DNA from 3 places in the Streptomyces pluripotens genome. Region 2 is predicted to be linked to each of the others. Evidence: riboswitches for the same ligand, from Rfam matches in the RefSeq annotation. Region 2 holds a riboswitch; each other region holds the start of a gene.
The links. Region 2 has a riboswitch for cyclic di-AMP ahead of LK06_RS12750 (transglycosylase SLT domain-containing protein). Riboswitches for the same ligand answer to the same signal wherever they lie in the genome.

Region 1 (3,803 bases), 1.6 Mb from region 2:
GGGCGGCGATGGGGAGCCGGTCACCTGGAGGAGGACGCTAAGCCGCACTGTGACGAGTGGGTAACGCGTGTACGGAACTGGCTCTGAAGGATCAGGATGTGACCTTGTGTGACAGCACGAGCCGCCTGGAGGCACCGGCTTCACGCGGTGCGGTGACCGAAATGCGGAAAGTGGCGAGGTCAGGAGGCGTGGGGTGCTAGGGGCGCATGGATGCAAGATCCATGCCGACGCCGGGCGGGCCCGGTGAAGGGCGGCCCGCGCACCTCTGGTTAGGCTCCGGCACCATGGACGTACTCATCCATTTCTTCGTCGGCCTGCACATCATCGGCATCGCGGCGCTACTCGGCGGTTTTCTCACCCAGATGAAGGCGATAGGCCAGGGCACGGCCCGGTTCGTCCCCGGGATGCTCCATGGTGCCCTGACCATGCTCGTCACCGGAGTCGCCCTGGTCGGCCTCCACCAGGCCCACGGCTATCCGGTCAACACCGTCAAGATTGGTGTGAAGCTGGCGCTGCTGATCGTGATCCTCGGGCTGGTCTATGTGAAGCGCGACGAGGAGCGGATCGACAAGGGCCTCTTCGGGCTGGTCGGCCTGCTGACCACGGTGAACATCTTCATCGCCGTCCTGTGGACCTGACACTCGACCGCGCACTCCACGGCCGCCCGCCCGTGCCGTCGAGCCGGCCGCGAGCACCGGATGCGACGCCCCGCGCGCTCGGAGACCCTGCCGTACCCGCGCGACGCGCATGGGCGCGGGTACGTGCAGACGGCGGGGTCAGGCCGGACGCACCACGTGGTGGACGGTCGACTCGCCACCGTGGTCGAGGGACTCCTCGCAGACGTACGTGCCGGGCTTCGGGGCGTGGATCATGCTGCCGTTGCCCGTGCAGAGTCCCACGTGGCTGCAGTCGTCATGAAAGAAGACCAGGTCACCGGCGCGCGCGTCATCGGGGGAGACCGGGGTACCCGCGGCGGCCTGCTCTCGGGCGCCACGGGGGAGGGTGACACCGGCGGCCTTCCAGGCGGCCTGGGTGAGGCCGGAACAGTCGTAGGAGCCAGGACCGCTGGCACCGCTGACGTACGGCTTGCCGATTTGGGCTCGGGCGAAGACGACCGCCCTGTCGGCCCGCGTGGCCTGGGAGACGGAGGAGGCGCGGCCCCGCGGCGCCGGATCCTCCCGACCGCGCTGTCCGGCCGCGGCCGTCGGTCCGTGCTCCCGGGCCACCAGGCGGCCCAGGAGTTCACGCGCGGTGGCGAGCTTGTGCTGGACGTCGGCCTTGGCGGTCTTCACGTCGTAGTGCGAAGCCGTCGGCGTCTCCGGGCTCCTGGTGGCCTTGCCCCGATCGGCGGCGTCCCGCACGCGTGAGGCCAGCCGGTTCATCACCAGGTTCTGGGCGAAGTGATCCTGCGGGTACTCCGCGAGAAGAGCGGTGGCCGAATCCTGGGTGGTCGCGAAGGGCCCCAGCCCGTCACGGGCCTTGGTGCGCCGGCCCGCGCGCCGGGCGCCTTCCCCGTGCGGTTCGCCGGACCGGGGCCGCTGCAGGGCCGCCGCTTCCCCCTCCGGCGCCGAGTCGGGCCGGCGGTAGAACTCGTCGATCTTCTTCTCGATCTCCTCCGGGCTGGGCCCGCCGTCACCGGCGGGTGCCGCCGGGGTCGGCTGGGGCAGTACGGCCACCGACGCGAGGGTGGCGGTGGCGAGAGCGGCGGGAGAGGGGGTGTGCACACCCGCTCCGTGGGTCCCGCCGGGGCGCGTCTTGCGGTGCGACGCCAAGGGAGGCGACTCCTTCCAATGTGCCGCCTGCCGGGTTAGCTGTCGGGTTCGGGCGGGTGCTTCGGAAGGGTTGCCCTACGGCGTCATCCCAGGTGGGATTCGGCCGATTCACCCCAGGATCGGTGGGTCCCCGGCTCCGGGCACCCGTGCGGGCGCGCCGGACTCGGCGGAGGCCGTGCGGCCCGGCGACGTTCGCCGGAAGGGGGTCGTGCGGCCTGACGGCAACTTAGCCAACTCGTGTGACTTCTGTGAAGGTTGGTGAGCGGTATGTCCGATACATTTCCGTGACCTGAGGATGGTTTCGCGCACGGGTGATCACGTACCTGCGCAGCGTGAAGGGCTGATCGGTGCCCGGGCGGTGAAGATCGACCCATCGGGAATCCGGCCGGGTTCGGGGGACGGCGACCGGTTGTCGGTGCGGCGCCCTAGACTCGTAGAGCGATGAGCAGCCTCTTTGACGACAGCTTCCTGGCGGACCTCCAGCCCCCGCGCGGGCACGAGGAGGAACCCCCGCCACCGCCCGAGGGCGATCACGCTCCGGAGCCCCTTCCGGACGATCTGTTCGGCGGGAAGTTCGACGTGCCGCAGGACCGGGACGCCCACTACCGCGGCGGAGCCCCGCGCCCCGTGCTCGACCCGGCGGCGCTGCTGCAGGGGCTGAACGAGAACCAGCGTGCCGCAGTCGTGCACGCCGGCTCGCCACTGCTCATCGTCGCCGGCGCAGGCTCCGGCAAGACCCGCGTGCTCACCCATCGCATCGCCCACCTGCTCGCCGAGCGGAATGTCCACCCGGGCCAGATCCTCGCGATCACCTTCACCAACAAGGCTGCGGGCGAGATGAAGGAGCGGGTCGAGCGGCTCGTCGGCCCGCGTGCGAGCGCGATGTGGGTGATGACCTTCCACAGCGCGTGTGTGCGCATCCTGCGCCGGGAGTCGAAGAAACTCGGATTCACGTCGTCGTTCTCGATCTACGACGCCGCTGACAGCAAGCGCCTGATGGCCCTGGTCTGCCGCGACCTGGACCTCGATCCCAAGCGCTTTCCGCCCAAGTCCTTCAGCGCCAAGATCAGCAACCTGAAGAACGAGCTGATCGACGAGGAGGACTTCGCCGCCCAGGCCAACGACGGCTTCGAGAAGACCCTCGCCCAGGCCTACGCCCTGTACCAGTCGCGGCTGCGCGAGGCGAACGCCCTCGACTTCGACGACCTGATCATGACGACGGTCAACCTGCTGCGCGCCTTCCCGGACGTCGCCGAGCATTACCGTCGCCGCTTCCGGCACGTCCTGGTCGATGAGTACCAGGACACCAACCACGCCCAGTACGCGCTGGTTCGCGAGCTCGTCGGGACCGGCGAGCACGACGAGAGTGCGCCCCCCAGCGAGCACGACCTCCCGCCCGCCGAGCTCTGCGTGGTGGGCGACGCGGACCAGTCGATCTACGCGTTCCGCGGTGCGACGATCCGCAACATCCTCCAGTTCGAGGAGGACTACCCGAACGCGACGACGATCCTGCTGGAGCAGAACTACCGTTCCACGCAGACCATCCTGTCCGCCGCCAACGCGGTCATCGAACGCAACGAGTCCCGCCGCCCGAAGAACCTGTGGACCAACGCGGGCCAGGGCGCACGGATCACCGGGTACGTCGCCGACACCGAGCACGACGAGGCCCAGTTCGTCGCAGACGAGATAGACCGCCTGGTCGACGCGGGCGAGGCCCGGGCGGGCGACATCGCCGTCTTCTACCGCACGAATGCACAGTCCCGTGTCTTCGAAGAGGTCTTCATCCGTGTCGGCCTGCCCTACAAGGTGGTCGGAGGGGTCCGCTTCTACGAGCGCAAGGAGGTCCGGGACGTCCTCGCCTATCTGCGTGTCCTCGCCAACCCCGAGGACTCGGTGCCACTGCGCCGCATCCTCAACGTGCCCAAACGGGGCATCGGTGAGCGCGCGGAGGCGATGATCGACGCCCTCTCCCAACGCGAGAGGATCAGCTTCCCGCAGGCGCTCAAGCGTGTGGACGAGGCATATGGCATG
Region 2 (3,803 bases):
GACGCGTTCAACCGCAACCTCACCGCCATCGAGGGGCTCGCGGGCCTCACTTGAGGCCGAGCAGTGCGTAAGTGCGCGGCAGAACAGTGAAGTCGGCGGGGCTGCGGTGTCCGTATTCTCTGATCATGGCACCCACCCCCGCATATGCACTGATCGCGACCGACCTGGACGGGACGCTGCTGCGCGGCGACGACACCGTCTCCGACCGGTCTCTCGCCGCGCTCGCCCGGGTGGCGCGGGCCGGAGCCCGGCACCTCGTCGTGACGGGCCGCCCGGCCCCGCGGGTGCGGTCGTTGCTGGCCCAACTCAGCTGCGCGGGCCTCGCGGTGTGCGGGCAGGGGGCCCAGGTCTACGACGCCGGAAACGACTGCCTGCTGTGGTCGGTCCGGCTGGACCGCGAGCTGGCCGAGACGGCGCTCGGCAAGATCGAGGCCGAAGTGGGGCAGGTGTTCGCGGCCGTCGACCAGGACGGTGTGGACGGGCTCACGCTCATCGAACCCGGATATCGGATGCCCCACCCGACCCTGCCCGCGGTGCGGGTCGGACGCCGCGACGACCTGTGGTGCGAACCCATCAGCAAGGTGCTGCTGCGCCATGCCACCTTGTCCGATGACGAGTTGGCGGCCGTGGCGTGCGCGGTGGTGGGCTCGCTGGCGACGGTCACCATGTCGGGGCCGGGAACCGTGGAACTCCAGCCGCGCGGGGTGACCAAGGCGACCGGGCTGGCGCTGGCCGCCGAGCATCTCGGCACTGGTCCCGAACGGGCCTTGGCCTTCGGTGACATGCCCAACGACATCCCGATGTTCGACTGGGCCGCGCACGGGATCGCCATGGCCAACGCCCATCCCGAACTGAAGGCCGTGGCCGACGAGACCACCTCGTCGAACGAGGACGACGGCGTCGCCGTCGTCCTCGAAAGACTCTTCCTCGCCGGCTGAACCAGCTGAACCAGCTGACCGGCTGGCTGGCGCATCAGCGCGACGCTGTCCGACGGGAAGCCGGTGCGCACCGGGTCGTCAGGTGCCGGTGCGCACCGGTCCGTCAGCGGTGGGGCGCCGGTCCGTCAGTGGTGGGGCGCCGGTGGGGCAACGGGGGTGTGCCGGTGGGGCAGCGGCGACGCGCCGCTCTGCCGGCTGTCAGTACGCGCCGTACACGTTGTCGATCGACCCGTACCGCGCGGCCGCGTAGTTGCAGGCGGCGGTGATGTTGGCGACCGGGTCGTAGGGGTCGAACGAGGTGCCGGCCACGTGGTACGCGGCGAAGGTCGGGTCGATGACCTGGAGCAGGCCCTTGGACGGGGTACCCGCGGCGGCGTTGGAGTCCCAGAGGTTGATGGCGCGGGGGTTGCCCGAGGACTCCCGCATGATGTTGCGGTAGATGCCGTTGTAGGTGCCCGGGATGCCCTTCTGGGCCATGATCGCGAGGGACTCACGGATCCAGCCGTCGAGGTTGTTCGGGTACCCGGCGATGGTGGTGGCCGCCGCCGTGGCAGGACCGGTGGCCGCGGAGGCGGACGTGGCGCCGATGAGCGGCACCGCGAGGACGGCGGCGCTGGTGCCGAGCACGGCGAGGGTGCGGACGAGCCGGTTGTTCCGGGAACGGCGGTACTGAGCGGCAGCAGGCATGGGGAAGTTCCTCTCCGACGCCTGCGAGGTGAGCTGTCGGGTTCGGGCGGGGAGGTGCCCGGCCGTGCCCTGGAGGAGGCACGGCTTCACCCCTAGCCGTTCCGGTGCGGCATGTGCCGTCCGGTCAGGCGACTTACCTGGGTCCCCCGCTCCTGCCGTACGAATGAGTTCGTCGATGGGTTACGCGGGCGGCGGCAGGATTCGGCGTCCGCCCGACGGCCGGGAACGTATGCGAGGGCACATGTCGGGAACAAGTGCCGGATTCACACAACGCACTATTTGACCTTGGTCTGCGCGTTATGGGGTGCTTGATCCTTTTCGGCCGTCTGCCCCCAACTCGCCGACGGGTAGAGGGAGAAGGGGCGTCGGCGGCCGGAGTGGGACGATGATGGTGCGTGACTCAACTCACGAAATGGCAAAGTGCAGCAAATCAGACAAGGGGTATTCAGGGTATTCGGGGTGTTCGGGGTATTCGTACCGGATCCGGATCCGGATCCGGGTGAGGGTGGGGTCTGTGATGTGAGGCTCTGGTGGCGGTGTGGGCGTTACTCCACTTATCACACATTTCGCGACAAAGTGAATGTATTGCCGCTAAGTCAACGAATGTCCGTTCTTATCAACCGATCAAAACCATAGCGATCATGATCCAATACCGCCCGGGCTGGACCGGTGGGCGCTATCGGTGATCGAAACCGGACCGGATACGCTGACTTGAGTGAGGGCAGCGACCTATCGACAAACCGTGTAATCGCCAGCAGGCACCAGCAGACAGGAGACCTCTCGTGACCGTCGTCGGGCCGTTCGGGCTGAACGTGCGGGACCAGGCGCTGGAAGCCGATGTCCAGGCCGGATTGGTGGCTGTCGAAGAAGGCTTGCTCGAAGCCACCAAGAGCGAGGTCCCTTTCATCACCGAGGCCGCACAGCACCTCGTGCGGGCCGGCGGGAAGCGGTTCAGGCCGCTGCTCGTCATGCTCGCGGCGCGATTCGGTGACCCGTCCGCGCCGGGCGTGGTGCCGTCCGCGGTCGTCGTGGAGCTGACCCACCTCGCCACGCTCTACCACGACGACGTCATGGACGAAGCGGCCGTGCGACGTGGCGTGGACAGTGTCAACACCCGCTGGGACAACTCCGTCGCGGTCCTCACCGGTGACTTCCTCTTTGCTCGCGCTTCCCAGATCCTCGCCGACCTGGGCCCGGAGGCCGTCCGGGTGCAGGCGCTCGCCTTCGAACGGCTGGTCACCGGTCAGATCCTGGAGACCGCAGGTCCCGTGGACGGCCGCGACCCGGTCGAGCACTACCTGGAGGTGCTCAGCGGCAAGACGGGCGCGCTGGTGGCGGTGTCCTGCCGGTTCGGCGCCATGATGTCCGGCGCCGACGAGCAGGTCGTCGACGTGCTCACCCAGTACGGCGAACGTCTTGGGGTCGCCTTCCAGCTCGCGGACGACGTCCTGGACATCGCCTCCGACTCCCACGAGTCCGGCAAGACCCCCGGCACCGACCTGCGGGAGGGTATCCCGACGCTGCCCGTGCTCCACCTGCGCGAGCAGGCGGCCCGGCTGGGGCTGCCCGAGGACGTCGCCTTGTGCGAACTGCTGGACTCCGACCTCAGCGACGACACCCGGCACTCCGAGGCGCTGGCCGCGCTGCGCGCGCACCCCGCGCTGGAACAGGCCCGCCGGGACACCGTCCGGTACGCGGAGGAGGCGCGGGCCGCCCTGGCGCCGCTGCCGGACTGCGACGCCAAGGCGGCGCTGACGGAGCTGTGCGACGCGGTGGTGCACCGCGCCGGCTGATGGCCCGCGCGGGACGGTGCCGTGCACGACCCCTACGGGACCCCGAGCCGCCACACCTGCGTGTCATACCGCAGGCGTAGACGGAGTTGCCTCCGAGGACTGACGCTTCCTCACGGCCGGTCTGGTCAGATGGAGACCAGGGACATCACCACTCCTCACCGATTCGGGTGAGAATGGCGGCTCAGGTGGACCAGCGTGAGGACGGCCGCCGCCGACAACGGAGGTAAGGCACACATGGCACCGTACGATTCCGACGAAACAGCGGTCGCCGCGAGGGACGAGCACTCGGGCTCCGGTCGGCGCAAGGCCGCCCGGTACGCCGTCCCCGTGGCGGTGGTGGGGGTGGCAGCGGCCACGATCGGACTGGTCCCGGCGCTCGCCGACT
Region 3 (3,803 bases), 3.6 Mb from region 2:
CTGGGTCACCCTGGCGAACGGCGGGCACACCGGGGTGGAGTTGCTGCGGGCCGACGCCGCCACCTGGACGCTCCCCGACCGTGAGGGTTGGCGGCTGTCCCAGCTGCACGGTCGGTGGGCGGCGGAGTCCCGGCTCGTTACCTCGGCGCTCACCTATGGCGAGAAGGTCATCGGTAGCCGTCGGGGCCACACCGGCCACCAGCACCTGCCCTGGGTCGCACTCGACACCGATGCCACCGAGGAGCACGGCGAGGTGTACGGCTGTGCGCTGGGCTGGTCCGGCTCTTGGCGCATCGCGGTCGCCCAACTCCCTGACGCGCGCGTGCAGATCACCGGTGGCGCCGGCTACGACGACTCCGGCCTGCTGCTCCTTCGGTCGGGGGAGTCGTACACCACCCCGGTCTTCGCGGGCCTGTGGAGCGGTGGTGGCTTCGGCGGGGCCAGTCGTACCTGGCACGCGTACCAGCGTGCTCACATCATCCCCGACGCGGAGCGGGACCGGCCCGTCCTCTTCAACTCCTGGGAGGCCACCGGTTTCGACATCTGCGAGGAGCAACAGGCCGCCCTGGCCCGCCGGGCCGCCGGCATCGGCGTCGAGCTGTTCGTGGTGGACGACGGATGGTTCGGTGCCCGCACCAGCGACCGCGCCGGGCTCGGTGACTGGACCGCCGCCCCCGACCGCTTCCCGCGCGGCCTCAAGCCCCTCGCCGACCAGGTACATGGACTCGGCATGCAGTTCGGTGTCTGGGTCGAGCCGGAGATGGTCAATCCGGACAGCGATCTCTATCGCGCCCACCCGGACTGGGTGCAATACCAAATGGGACGTAAGCGGACGGAGCTGCGCAATCAACTCGTCCTCAACTTGGCCCGAGAGGACGTCCAGGAATATCTGTGGGAGCAGTTGGACGCACTGTTGTCGAGTGCTCCGATCGACTATGTGAAGTGGGACTTCAACCGCTGCTTCACCGATGCCGGCTGGCCCGGGGAGCCGTATCCGCAGCATCTGTGGGTGGACCACGTGCGTGCCCTGTACGCCCTGGTGGACCGGTTGCGCGCGGCCCACCCCGCGGTCGCCTTCGAGTCCTGCTCCGGTGGTGGTGGCCGGATCGACCTCGCAGTGATGAGCCGCACCGACCAAGTGTGGACCTCCGACAACACCGACCCACTGGACCGGCTGGTCATTCAGTACGGCTTCAGTCAGATCCACCCCGCCCGGGTCATGGCCGCCTGGGTCACGGACAGTCCGAATACCCAGCTCAACGGCAGGGTGAGTACGCTGCGGTTCCGTTTCGTCAGCGCCATGGCCGGGGTGCTCGGCGTGGGTGGCGACCTGGTGCGGTGGAGTGCGGAGGAGCTGGCCGAGGCCCGGCTGTGGGTGGAGCTGTACAAGCGGATCCGTCCGGTGGTCCAGCGTGGCGAGCTGTACCGGCTCAGGCCCCCGACGGGCGGGCTGAGTGCGGTCCAGTACGTCCTGGGGCAGGAGGTCGTGATCTTGGCCTGGCTGCAGGCGCAGGGCTATGGCGAGCCGGTTCCAGCGCTGCGGTTGCGGGGACTCGATCCGACGGCTTCCTATGAATGCCGCGAAACGGGCGAAGTGCACAGGGGCGCTGTCCTGCTCCATGGCGGACTGCGAACCGGGCTGCGTGGCGACCTGGATGCGACGGTTCTCCGTCTGCGTCGCATCTGAGCTTTCTACCCGAATTGCAGCCTTCGCTCTAACTCGCCATGGAATAGGGGGTCATGGTGCGCCGTTGCGTGAGGAGCATCATATTCGTGACCGTACGTCGTGTGTCATGTTTCTGTAATTCGCTTGTTTTGAAGGGGAATTGCAAGGACGTAGGCGGCGGGAATTCACGGAGAGTGACGGTGGTTTCCGTCTTTGATCACCGGATTCGTGACCGGCGGGAACCGGCTGCTTGTTTCCGTGCGTCCCACTCCCTTACGTTCGCCACCAATCCGGACGGAACGCCGAGTCCTGCCGCCGCCCGGAGTCCCCACACTTGACCCGTGTTCGGCAGGAGCGGGGGACCCACCAGGTACGACTGCCTGTCCGGTCTCCGTGACAGGCCAGGGGTGCAGCCGCACACCGCGGCCGGGCAGCTCCAGCCCGAACCCGACAGCTGACCTCGCAGGCGCCGGAGAGGAATGCGCCATGCCCGCGAAGGGTAAGCACCGACGTCCCAAGACCCAGCGTCTTTCCCGCTCCGTCGCTGCCGCCGGAACCGGCGGGGCCGCGCTGGCCCTCCCGCTCATCGGGGCCACCGGAGCGCACGCGGCCCCCGCGTCGCAGTCCGTTTCCGCCGGGGCCATGCGATCCCTTCCGACTGTGGTGAAGGAGGCCGCCCAGCCGAGTCCAGGTGTGCGTCACTACACGGTGAAGCCCGGCGACTGCCTTTCGGTGATCGCCGACAGGCAGCATGTCCGTGGCGGATGGCACCGGCTCTACGACGACAACCGGCAGGCCATCGGCGGCGACCCGTCGCTGATCCACCCGGGCCTGAGGCTCACGCTCGGCGCGCAGGCCCGTACCGGGTCCGCCACCCCCCAGCACACCACCGGGACCTCAGCGTCCCCGGGCGCCCCGCGGTCCGCCACGTCGCAGGCGGCTCCGGTCTCCCCGTCATCCGGCTCCACCGCCGTGACAGCCGCCTCCACCGGCTACACCCTCCCGGTGACCGGTGCCGCCATCGGCACCGGCTACCACGTGGCCGGCAGCATGTGGTCGAGCGGCTACCACACCGGTGTCGACTTCGTCGTCCCGACCGGCACCTCCGTGAAGGCCGTGGCCGCAGGCACGGTCGTCGCGGCCGGCTGGGGAGGTGCCTACGGCAACCAGGTCGTCATCAGGCTGAACGACGGCTACTACGCCCAGTACGCCCACCTCTCCCAGCTCTCCGTCTCGGCCGGCCAAACGGTGTCCGAAGGCCAGCAGATCGGCCTGTCCGGTGCCACCGGAAACGTGACCGGCCCGCACCTGCACTTCGAGATCCGCACCACGCCGAACTATGGCTCCGACGTCGATCCGGTCGGGTACCTGCGCCAGCACGGCGTCGCAGTGGGCTGAGGAATCTCCCGCCCCAGCTACGCGACCCTCCTGTCCTGGACCACTCGCCCGGGTCTCGAACCGGGGGCCGGCCTCCGATGTTCGGGGGCCGGCCTCCGATACCTCCGGCACCCCCCTGGCGCGGCGATCACGCATTCAACGCGTTCAGAGGTGGCCGTATTCCTGGATCGCACCACACCAGGGAGTGGCTCATCTCACCGCCCGTCAACCCCTGCCTACGGTCGCGTAGGTCACATCCGGAGGTGAATCATGGTCCGATGTGGTTGACGATTCGAAGAATGACAACAGATCAGTGATCGGGTCGTACGCAGCGGTGGGGGACAGCTTCACCGAGGGCGTCGGCGATCCCGGCCCCGACGGGGCGTTCGTGGGCTGGGCCGACCGGCTCGCGGTGCTGCTCGCAGACCGGCGTCCCGAGGGCGACTTCCAATACACCAACCTCGCCGTGCGCGGGAAGCTGCTGGACCAGATCGTGGCTGATCAACTCCCAAGAGCCGTCGAGCTGGCCCCGGACCTGATTTCCCTCTGCGCGGGCGGCAACGACATCATCCGCCCCGGTACCGACCCGGACGACGTGGCCGAGCGGTTCGAGCGGGCCGTGGTCCGGCTCACCGAGGCTGCGGGCACGGTGATGGTGACGACCGGCTTCGACACTCGTGGCGTCCCTGTGCTCAAGCATCTGCGCGGCAAGATAGCCACCTACAACGGACACGTGCGTGCCATCGCCGACCGCTACGGC

Region 1: linked by a shared signal. The riboswitch ahead of LK06_RS20280 (C40 family peptidase) and the one ahead of LK06_RS12750 (transglycosylase SLT domain-containing protein) in region 2 are both predicted to bind cyclic di-AMP.
Region 3: linked by a shared signal. The riboswitch ahead of LK06_RS28790 (M23 family metallopeptidase) and the one ahead of LK06_RS12750 (transglycosylase SLT domain-containing protein) in region 2 are both predicted to bind cyclic di-AMP.

What each region holds. Positions count from the first base shown of each region.
Region 1 is NZ_CP021080.1:4,470,434-4,474,236, forward strand. Features, by position in the region: gene LK06_RS20275 (hypothetical protein) at 285-638, shown strand; gene LK06_RS20280 (C40 family peptidase) at 777-1,724, opposite strand; cyclic di-AMP (ydaO/yuaA leader) riboswitch at 1,781-1,951, opposite strand; gene pcrA (DNA helicase PcrA) at 2,214-3,803, shown strand, end outside.
Region 2 is NZ_CP021080.1:2,866,739-2,870,541, reverse strand. Features, by position in the region: gene LK06_RS12755 (HAD family hydrolase) at 126-938, shown strand; gene LK06_RS12750 (transglycosylase SLT domain-containing protein) at 1,137-1,625, opposite strand; cyclic di-AMP (ydaO/yuaA leader) riboswitch at 1,629-1,810, opposite strand; gene LK06_RS12745 (polyprenyl synthetase family protein) at 2,408-3,418, shown strand; gene LK06_RS12740 (LolA family protein) at 3,653-3,803, shown strand, end outside.
Region 3 is NZ_CP021080.1:6,495,306-6,499,108, forward strand. Features, by position in the region: gene LK06_RS28785 (alpha-galactosidase) at 1-1,687, shown strand, start outside; cyclic di-AMP (ydaO/yuaA leader) riboswitch at 1,996-2,148, shown strand; gene LK06_RS28790 (M23 family metallopeptidase) at 2,153-3,064, shown strand; gene LK06_RS28795 (SGNH/GDSL hydrolase family protein) at 3,357-3,803, shown strand, end outside.